Linked DNA regions of Fibrella aestuarina BUZ 2. The protein of the gene in region 3 binds, or shares a complex with, the protein of the main gene of each other region. Links are inferred from orthologs where the notes say so. Each region holds a gene or a part of one and is shown on either strand. Other genes may lie near its edges. The genes, in order: rny, pfkA and pnp.

What was found.
Region 1: pnp (region 3) and rny share a complex: the UniProt entries of both Bacillus subtilis proteins name them as parts of the possible RNA degradosome complex. The link is inferred for Fibrella aestuarina BUZ 2 from one-to-one orthologs.
Region 2: pnp (region 3) and pfkA share a complex: the UniProt entries of both Bacillus subtilis proteins name them as parts of the possible RNA degradosome complex. The link is inferred for Fibrella aestuarina BUZ 2 from one-to-one orthologs.

Annotation. Positions count from the first base shown.
Region 1 is NC_020054.1:1,699,038-1,702,039, forward strand. Bases 85-2,929 are described here. They hold rny (ribonuclease Y), read right to left. Parts: upstream 2,392-2,929; coding sequence 778-2,391; downstream 85-777. Other genes in these bases: FAES_RS06895 (LEA/WHy family protein), read right to left, coding at 85-685; FAES_RS06905 (cell division protein ZapA), read right to left, coding at 2,481-2,768; FAES_RS06910 (hypothetical protein), read right to left, coding at 2,865-2,929. Outside these bases: more of FAES_RS06895, read right to left, coding at 1-84; more of FAES_RS06910, read right to left, coding at 2,930-3,002. UniProt on the Bacillus subtilis protein: Endoribonuclease that initiates mRNA decay. Initiates the decay of all SAM-dependent riboswitches, such as yitJ riboswitch. Involved in processing of the gapA operon mRNA, it cleaves between cggR and gapA.
Region 2 is NC_020054.1:551,094-554,102, forward strand. What follows is about bases 9-2,860. They hold pfkA (6-phosphofructokinase), read right to left. Parts: upstream 1,996-2,860; coding sequence 1,021-1,995; downstream 9-1,020. Other genes in these bases: FAES_RS02115 (5'-nucleotidase C-terminal domain-containing protein), read left to right, coding at 9-83; FAES_RS02120 (bifunctional metallophosphatase/5'-nucleotidase), read left to right, coding at 61-993; FAES_RS02130 (choice-of-anchor I family protein), read right to left, coding at 2,226-2,860. Also shown: more of FAES_RS02115, read left to right, coding at 1-8; more of FAES_RS02130, read right to left, coding at 2,861-3,009. UniProt on the Bacillus subtilis protein: Catalyzes the phosphorylation of D-fructose 6-phosphate to fructose 1,6-bisphosphate by ATP, the first committing step of glycolysis.
Region 3 is NC_020054.1:2,860,609-2,863,707, forward strand. Bases 158-3,099 are described here. They hold pnp (polyribonucleotide nucleotidyltransferase), read left to right. Parts: upstream 158-531; coding sequence 532-2,667; downstream 2,668-3,099. Other genes in these bases: FAES_RS11740 (sigma-70 family RNA polymerase sigma factor), read left to right, coding at 2,735-3,099. In the rest of the region: rpsO (30S ribosomal protein S15), read left to right, coding at 1-149. UniProt on the Bacillus subtilis protein: Involved in mRNA degradation. Catalyzes the phosphorolysis of single-stranded polyribonucleotides processively in the 3'- to 5'-direction. Necessary for competence development in Bacillus subtilis.

The DNA.
Region 1 (3,002 bases), 1.2 Mb from region 3 along the record:
TGGGTTCAGCCTGCACGCCCTGCGCAATCTCCTTCCCGTTGATCGTAACGGTGTAGCGGGCATCGGTGATGTTATACGGAAACTTGTTCTTGTTGGTGCACGATATCGTTGCGGCCACGTCGGTTTTCTTCAGCCCGAATTTGCCCAGATCAATGTCTTTGACCTCAATCTTCGGGATGTAATAGGTCGGTCCTCGCAGCGACTGCGATACCGTGAAAGTCCGTTCGCCCGCGATGGGTACGTCGAGGTCGAAGGTAGTGCGCAGGCGGTAGTCCGTGCTGTCGACGCCCTGGGCTTCCAGCCGTTTCAATACGCGCGTCATCTTCGCCGCCAGCAGCTTGGCCGGTAACGCTATCAGCGTGCTATCCTGCGATTTTACCTCCACTACCTTATCGTAGCTGTCTTTCACGACCTCTTCATTGTCGATGAAAAAGCTGTAATCGACACGCCGTGCCTTGAAACCGACCGGCAGCGGATTGTCGATGAGCAGGTACATGTTCATCTGGATGGCGTCGTCGCTGATGTCGGTGAAATCAAAGCGACTCAGTTCGAGCCGGGGTTTGAGTGTGCCATCGTAGGCTCCATCCTCAGATCGGGCCTTTTGCTTGAGGTTGGTATAATAGATATAGCCGCCAATACCGAGCAGGAGCAAAATGCCCAGCGTAATCAATAAGCCTTTTTTCATAACGTTGTCTTCGAGCAATACTCGTTTTGTGTAAACAACGAAAGCCGGGAATAGTCCCGGCTTTCATGCAGTTAGTAAGGCAACGTACCTGGCTACTTGGCGTAGGCCACCGAGCGCATTTCGCGGATGACCGTGACCTTGATCTGGCCGGGGTACTGCATCTCTTTCTCGATCTTCTGCGAAATCTCGAACGACAGCGCACCCGCCCGGTCGTCGGTGACGCGCTCGGCATCGACCATCACGCGCAACTCGCGGCCCGCCTGAATGGCGTAGCACTTGGTTACGCCCTGGAAGTTGGTGGCGAGTTCCTCGAGTTCTTTCAGGCGTTTGATGTACGACTCCATCATCTCGCGGCGGGCGCCGGGGCGCGAACCCGAAATGGCGTCACAGACCTGTACGATGGGCGAAATCATGCTCGTCATCTCGATCTCGTCGTGGTGAGCACCAATGGCGTTGACGACCTCGGGGTTCTCCTTGTACTTTTTGGCCAGCTCCATACCCAGCAGGGCGTGGGGCAGTTCAGCTTCTTCAGGCCACACTTTACCAATGTCGTGCAGAAGACCGGCGCGTTTGGCAAGCTTGGCGTTGAGGCCCAACTCGGCGGCCATCGTGGCGCAGAGTTTGGCCACTTCGCGTGAGTGTTGCAACAGGTTCTGCCCGTAGCTCGACCGGAAGCGCATCCGACCGATCATCTTGATCAACTCGGGGTGCAGGCCGTGAATGCCCAGGTCGATTACCGTACGTTCGCCAATCTCCACAATCTCGTCTTCGATGTTCTTGCGGGTCTTGGCCACGATTTCCTCGATGCGGGCGGGGTGAATGCGCCCATCCTGCACGAGGCGGTGCAGCGAGAGCCGGGCCACTTCGCGCCGAACCGGATCGAAGCCCGAAATAATGATCGCTTCCGGCGTATCGTCGACGATGATTTCGACGCCCGTGGCAGCTTCCAGCGTGCGGATATTGCGCCCTTCCCGCCCGATTACCTTGCCTTTCACGTCGTCGGATTCGATGTTGAACACCGATACGCAGTTTTCGATGGCATGCTCGGTAGCGGTGCGCTGAATGGTCTCGATCACCACCTTCTTCGCCTCTTTGGTCGCCGTCAGCTTGGCTTCCTCGACGATGTTCTTGACGTACGACGATGCGCGCGTTTCAGCTTCGGCTTTCAGGGTTTCGACCAGTTGCTCGCGGGCCTGCTCGGCGGATAGCCCGGCAATTTTCTCCAGTTGAGACACCTGTTCGGCCAGCATTTTGTCGGCCTCAACCTGTCGGCGATCCACGTCGGCGGCGCGGCGGTTAAGGGCTTCGGTCTGCTGCGTCAGCGCACTTTTCTGTTGATTGATCTCGTTTTTGAGCTGATTCAGTTCGCCTTCGCGGTTACGCTGCTGATCGGCCTGTTGCATGAGCTGCTGCTCGCGTTGCTTTAGTTTGGCCTCGTTTTGCTGCAACAAACCCCGTTTCTGGTTGCTCTGCTCTTCAAATTCGGCTTTGAGCTTGAGGTATTTCTCTTTGGCTTCGAGCATCCGATCCTTCTTGATCGTCTCGGCCTGCAACTCGGCATTCTTGATGATGTCGGCGGCTTTGGCTTCAGCTTCCTGCTGTTTGCCGCTGAAGGTTTTGTGAAGCAGTTTCCGGCCCACAAAAACACCGATGCCCAGCGCAAGCAAATCGCTCAGGAACATCAGCAATATGTTAGTTGTCGTCATTTGTTCGTGTCGTTAGTGTTGAACATAGCAGCGTTGCGCCCTGTTGTTCCGACACGGTGCCTGTGAGGCGAAATAAGGCTACATCCCGGTCACGCCAGCGTGGAAATGACCAACTGATTTAGCTTGGCAACTTTGTCATAAACCCGATTCTGTAACTGCCGCGACTGTTCGTCTGACTTCAGACTGGTCACCAGACATTCGATGGCAATCAGGGCCATTACGTCCTGCGTATCGCGCATACCCCGGTTGCGATGCACCTCCACTCGGTCGCGGATGAGCCGCCAGGCTTCGCGCAGCATGGTTTCCTCTTCAGGTGGCGACTTGAAGGTGTAATCGCGGTCGGCGATTTTCAGGTGTATGGATAGCAGTTCTTCCATCAACTCGATCAATTACAGGGCACGTAATCCGATTCACCGCAAAAAGGTCTAGGAATGAATGGGTTAGTGAACCGGGGTACGTAGGGTACTGGTACTTTATGACAAGGTGCTCAGGTAAGCAATACAGCGATCCAGATCGCGTATGTACTCATCGAGCTTCTGCTTTACTTCTTCACGGGCAACCGTATCAGGTAGGTTGCTGCTTACAAGTTTACCAAAATCTTTCGACTTTGT
Region 2 (3,009 bases), 2.3 Mb from region 3 along the record:
CCCTGATCGACTACTTCCGGCAGCAGGGCAAAGCAGGCAACCCATTAACTCCCCAAATCGATGGACGCATTACGCTCGACTAGACGCCAGTTTCTGAAGCACGTTGGTGTGGCAGCGGTTGTTGGCACGGCCATGCCCTCGGCGTTACTGGCGGCCCCCAAACCCACCGTGTTGACTATTTTGCACACCAATGATCAGCACAGCCGCCTCGATCCGTTTCCGATGGATGGCAGCCGCAACGCCGGCCGGGGTGGTATTGCCCGCCGGATGACCCTGATTCAGCAGATCAGGGCCGAACAGGCGGCGGGGTCGTCGCGCCATGTGCTGCTCTTCGACGCAGGCGACATCTTTCAGGGAACGCCCTATTTCAACCTCTACAAAGGCGAGCCGGAGATCCTGGCAATGAACCGACTCGGATACGACGCGGGCACCATCGGCAACCACGATTTCGACGCGGGTATCGACAACATGCGGGATCAGTTTGCCAAAGCCACCTTCCCGATCCTGATCGCCAATTACGATTTCAGGAATACGGTGATGGCCGAACGTACCCAGCCCTACAAGATCTTCAAAAGAGACGGGGTGCGTGTGGGCGTATTTGGGCTGGGCATTCAACCCAAAGGCCTCATCCCGGAAACGCTGTACAAAGAAACGGTTTACCTCGACCCCATCGAGACCAGCACCGACGTAGCCCGGAAACTACGCACCGACGAGCACTGCGATTACGTAATCTGCCTGTCGCACCTGGGCTATAAATACAACGACTCGACCGTTTCGGATCAGGTGCTCGCGGCTAAAAGCCGGGATATCGATCTCATCATCGGCGGGCACACCCACACCTTCCTGGATGCGCCCGTAACGGTACCCAACGCCAACGGCAAACCCATTCTGGTGAATCAGGTTGGGTTTGGGGGTATCAATCTCGGCCGAATCGACCTGACGTTTGAGCGTGGCAAAGCCCCCTCGGCCAACGGCAAAGCCGTTTCCGTGTAAAACGACTATACAGTACGCTGATGACGACTAAACGCTCAGGATTTTCACCATCCTGAGCAGGTCTTCATTGATCGGTTTGGGCAACCGGATGGTGTCGCGGAACGGCGTGTAGACTAGTTCGTTGTTGATTACACCCGCCATTACGTTCTTCTCGCCATTGAGTAGGCCTTCCAGCGCACCCAGCCCCAACCGGCTTGCCAGAATGCGGTCGTAGGCCGTTGGAATACCGCCGCGCTGAATGTGGCCCAGGGTGGTCACGCGCATGTCCAGTTCGCCTTCAATCAGCTTGCTGATTTTCTCGGCTACTTCGGCGGCACTTCCCTCCTCTTCGCCTTCAGCCACAACTACAATCGACGACGATTTACTGCGGTTAAAACCCGCCTGAAGCGTTTTCACGACTTCGGAGATGGGCGTCAGCACTTCGGGCACCATCACCAGCTCAGCACCACCCGCAATCCCCGATTGGATAGCGATATAGCCCGAGTCGCGGCCCATCACCTCGATCAGGAAGATCCGGTCGTGGGAGTCGGCAGTATCACGAATTTTATCGATGGCTTCCAGGGCCGTGTTCACCGCCGTGTCGAAGCCAATGGTATAGTCAGTACCGTAGAGGTCGTTATCAATGGTGCCGGGTGCACCAACCGTCGGGATACCGAACTCGTCGAAGAAGAGCGTAGCACCGGTGAACGTACCATTACCGCCAATAGCGACAAGACCTTCAATGCCGAACTTCTGCAATTGTTCGTGGGCGCGCTGCCGCCCTTCGGGGGTCATGAACTCCTTGCTGCGGGCCGATTTCAGGATGGTACCACCCCGCTGCACGATGTTGCTCACCGAGTGAGAGGTCATCTGAAAGATGTCGCCATTGATCATCCCGTTATACCCCCGGCGGATACCGAACACTTCAATATCGTGGTAAACGGCTCCGCGCACAACTGCCCGAATGCAGGCGTTCATGCCCGGTGCGTCTCCCCCAGAGGTAAACACAGCAATACGTTTCATTAGGTCTCAAGGTTTCGTCACTACAACAACTATCCGCTGCTCAGGTGGACGAGCAGCGTTTTCAAAAACCACGCAAAATTACCCTCATTTTCAGATTTGCCGCCACTACGCTTTTAATTAACGAGCATTTCCGCTGTTTTTCTGTGAAATAGGCAAATCGTGGCTTTTGGGCCTTAGCTATGAAAAAGCCGCACCAGGTCGATGCGGCTTTCTACCAAAAAAGACTGAATTTACGGCTTATCGGGCTGGTACACTTTTACCGTGCCATCGCCTTCACTGCTGACTATCAACAAGCTACGTTTGGTAGGGCTTTGGCTTGCCGGCACAAACAGCACGCCTTCGGGTGCATCGCCGGTGGGTAATACTTGCAGAAACTGCGGGTTCGTGGGGTCGGCAAGGCTGTAGATGGCAACCGCGTCGGCTCGTTCCAGCCCGACAAAAGCTACGGGTTGCCCGTTGATCATGCCCACTGTTACGCCCTCAGCCTCAACGCCTTTGTCGTCGGAGCGCGTGTCGTCGTAGAGATTGGCCGCTACAACACGCTCTTCGAGGCTTTTCCCGGAGAAATAAACACGCTGACCCGTAGCCGTATTAAAAATGCTGAAGCCACGGCCTCCAATGGCATACAGCGCGTCATAATCGCCGTCGTTATCGGTGTCGCCCAGGCTCTTCGTTACGATCAGCCGACCCAGATTGGTGAGTTGTTTCAACACGCTGCCCGTCGGGAAGGCCGTGGGGTCGAGGGTCAACGTGCTGATGCGGGCCTCTTCGCTATAACCGGCGTAGTCGCGGGTGTCACCTTCGTCGGCGGTGATCACGTAATTGGTACCGTTTACCGTGAAGGGCGCAATGGCGTCGGGCAGGTAAAACGATCGGATCGGCCAGTTAGAGAACGCGATTTTGCTGTCGCGGTCGCTGGGGTCGATGGCGTTGCTGGGTACGTTGATGTCTTTGGTACCCAACGGCCAGATTTTCAGGATACTGCCGCCAACCAGATCCACCTCAGCGATGGCA
Region 3 (3,099 bases):
AGCACCTCAAGGCTCACAAGCATGATTATAGCACCCGTCAGGGACTGCTTAAACTGGTAGGTAAGCGTCGCCACATGCTGGACTACCTCCAGCGTAAAGATATCAGCCGCTACCGGGCCATTATTGCGGAACTCGGTATCCGTAAGTAATCGGATCGGTTGCGTCGAACAGGGAACTCTCTAGCGGGTTCCCTGTTTGCATATATGGACATTTCTAAGTAATCATTAGGTGCTGAAAAAAGGACGTTATATGCCATTCATCGGTATTTTCGTGCGCCTCATCTAATAGTTGCCTTCTTTTTCTGAATAATCCGTAGCCCGAAAAGTGACTTTTCGGCTAGGCTTGATTCATAAAGCGAAGTTCCCAAATCCCGGTTATCGCAGGCGGCGTTTGGCCGCATGAGGACCCCGATTCCTCCGATTCAACAGACCGGCGTTGAGCGACCTTCTATTTTGTGGTGCAAGCGGTAGGGTAGAGTCTCTAATTTTTGATGTTTTTAAAGCTGTTGTAGCGCGAAGTAAAACTGTCTGTATGTTTCAAGTCACCACACAAACGGTCGCCCTCCCCGATGGACGGGAGATCACGATTGAAACCGGTAAGCTGGCCCGTCAGGCCGACGGAGCCGTTGTCGTTCGATTGGGCGATACGATGTTGTTAGCCACCGTCGTGGCCAGTAAGGAAGCCCGCGAAGGGATCGACTTCCTGCCGCTGTCGGTCGATTACCAGGAAAAATTTGCGTCTGCCGGTCGGATTCCCGGTAGCTTCCAGCGCCGCGAAGGTCGGCTGTCGGATTACGAAATCCTGATCAGCCGCCTCGTTGACCGGGCGCTGCGCCCCACCTTCCCCGAAAATTACCACGCCGACGTGCAGGTGATGATCACCATGATCTCGGCCGACCCCGAAGTACAGCCCGATCAGCTGGCCGCCTTGGCTGCTTCATCGGCCCTGGCCGTATCCGACATTCCGTTTGGTGGCCCGATTTCGGAAGTACGCGTTGCCAAAATCAACGGCGAATACAAAATCAATCCCTTGACGTCTGAGTTGCAGAACGCCACCCTCGACCTGATTGTCGCTGCCAACGAGCGCGACATCAACATGGTGGAAGGCGAACTGGACGAGGCGCAGGAAAATGAGGTGGTTGAAGCGCTGAAAGTGGCTCACGATGCCATCAAAGCGCAGATTGCCGCCCAGAAAGAACTCGAGGCAAAGGTTGGCAAAACCGAAAAGCGCGAGTACAACCACGAAACGCACGATGAGGAGTTGCGCGCTGCCGTTCGGGCGTTCTGTTACGACAAGATTTACGAGGTAGCGAAGAAAGGGCAGGCCAGCAAGAAGGCCCGCTCGGAAGGCTTCAAAGCCGTTCGCGACGAATATATGGCATCGCTGCCTGAAGGGGCCGAGGTTAACGAAAGCCTGATCAAGACGTATTTCCACGACTTGGTTTGGGAAGCCTCGCGTAACCTGGTACTGAACGAGCGCTACCGCCTCGACAGCCGCAAACTCGACGAGATCCGGCCCATTCAGTGCGAAGTCGATTACCTGCCCCGTGCGCACGGTTCAGCCATCTTCACCCGTGGCGAGACCCAGTCGATGACCACCGTAACGCTCGGCACTAAGCTGGACGAGCAGATCGTTGATCAGCCGCTGACGCAGGGCTACAACAAATTCATGTTGCACTACAACTTCCCTGGCTTCTCAACGGGCGAAGTAAAACCCAACCGGGGTGCCAGCCGCCGCGAAGTTGGCCACGGTAACCTGGCCCACCGCGCCCTCAAAGGCATGCTGCCCGAAGGTCAGGATAACCCGTACACCATCCGTATCGTATCCGACATTCTGGAGTCGAACGGATCGTCGTCGATGGCGACGGTGTGTGCCGGTACGTTGGCGCTGATGGACGCCGGTATCAAAATCAAAGCGCCCATTGCCGGGATCGCGATGGGGTTGATCACCGACGAAGCCACCGGTAAATACGCCGTACTGTCAGACATTCTGGGTGATGAAGATCACCTGGGTGATATGGACTTCAAAGTGACGGGTTCGGAGAAAGGCATCACCGCGGTTCAGATGGACATGAAGGTGAACGGCCTGTCGTACGAAATCCTGACCGAAGCACTGATGCAGGCCCGCGCTGGTCGGCTGCACATTCTGGGCGAGATGAAGAAAGCGCTCGACGCCGTGAAGCCTGACCTGAAATCGTTTGCGCCGCGTGCCTACGTGATCAAGATCGCGCAGGATCAGATCGGTGCCGTGATCGGGCCCGGTGGTAAAGTGGTACAGGAGATTCAGCGTGAATCTGGGGCCACTGTCAACATCGAAGAGCGGGAAGGCGCTGGTTTCGTCAGCATTTTCGCGACCAATAAAGAAAGCATGGACAAAGCCGTTGGCCGCGTTAAAGGCATCACGGCAACGGCTGAAGTAGGCGAAATCTACGACGGTAAGGTGAAAACCATCCAGCCGTTTGGGGCCTTCGTTGAGTTCCTGCCGGGTAAAGACGGGCTTCTCCACATTTCAGAGGTTAAATGGGAGCGCCTGGAAACTATGGACGGCGTCTTTAAAGTAGGGGATGAGGTTCGGGTAAAATTGGTTGAGATTGACAAGAAAACGGGTAAATACCGTTTATCTCGTAAAGCTCTGCTACCGCGCCCGGAGAACAATACGAAAGCCTGAATTGTTGATTAAAAAGGGTAGTAGCGTCTTTTTGAGGGTGTTACTGCCCTACCTACCTCAATAAGCCATGAGACAGCTAAAAATTTCAAAACAGATTACCAACCGCGAGAGCCAATCCCTGGATAAATACCTTCAGGAAATTGGTAAAGTGGACCTGCTCACGCCCGACGAAGAGGTGACCCTCGCCCAGAAGATTCGGGAAGGGGACCAGCTCTCGCTCGAACGCCTGACCAAGGCCAACCTGCGTTTCGTGGTGTCGGTAGCCAAGCAATACCAGAACCAGGGGTTGTCGCTGGGTGACCTGATCAACGAGGGGAACCTCGGCCTGATCAAAGCCGCTCAACGCTTCGACGAAACCCGTGGTTTTAAGTTTATTTCATACGCCGTTTGGTGGATTCGTCAGTCTATTCTGCAGGCCCTGGCCGAGCAGTC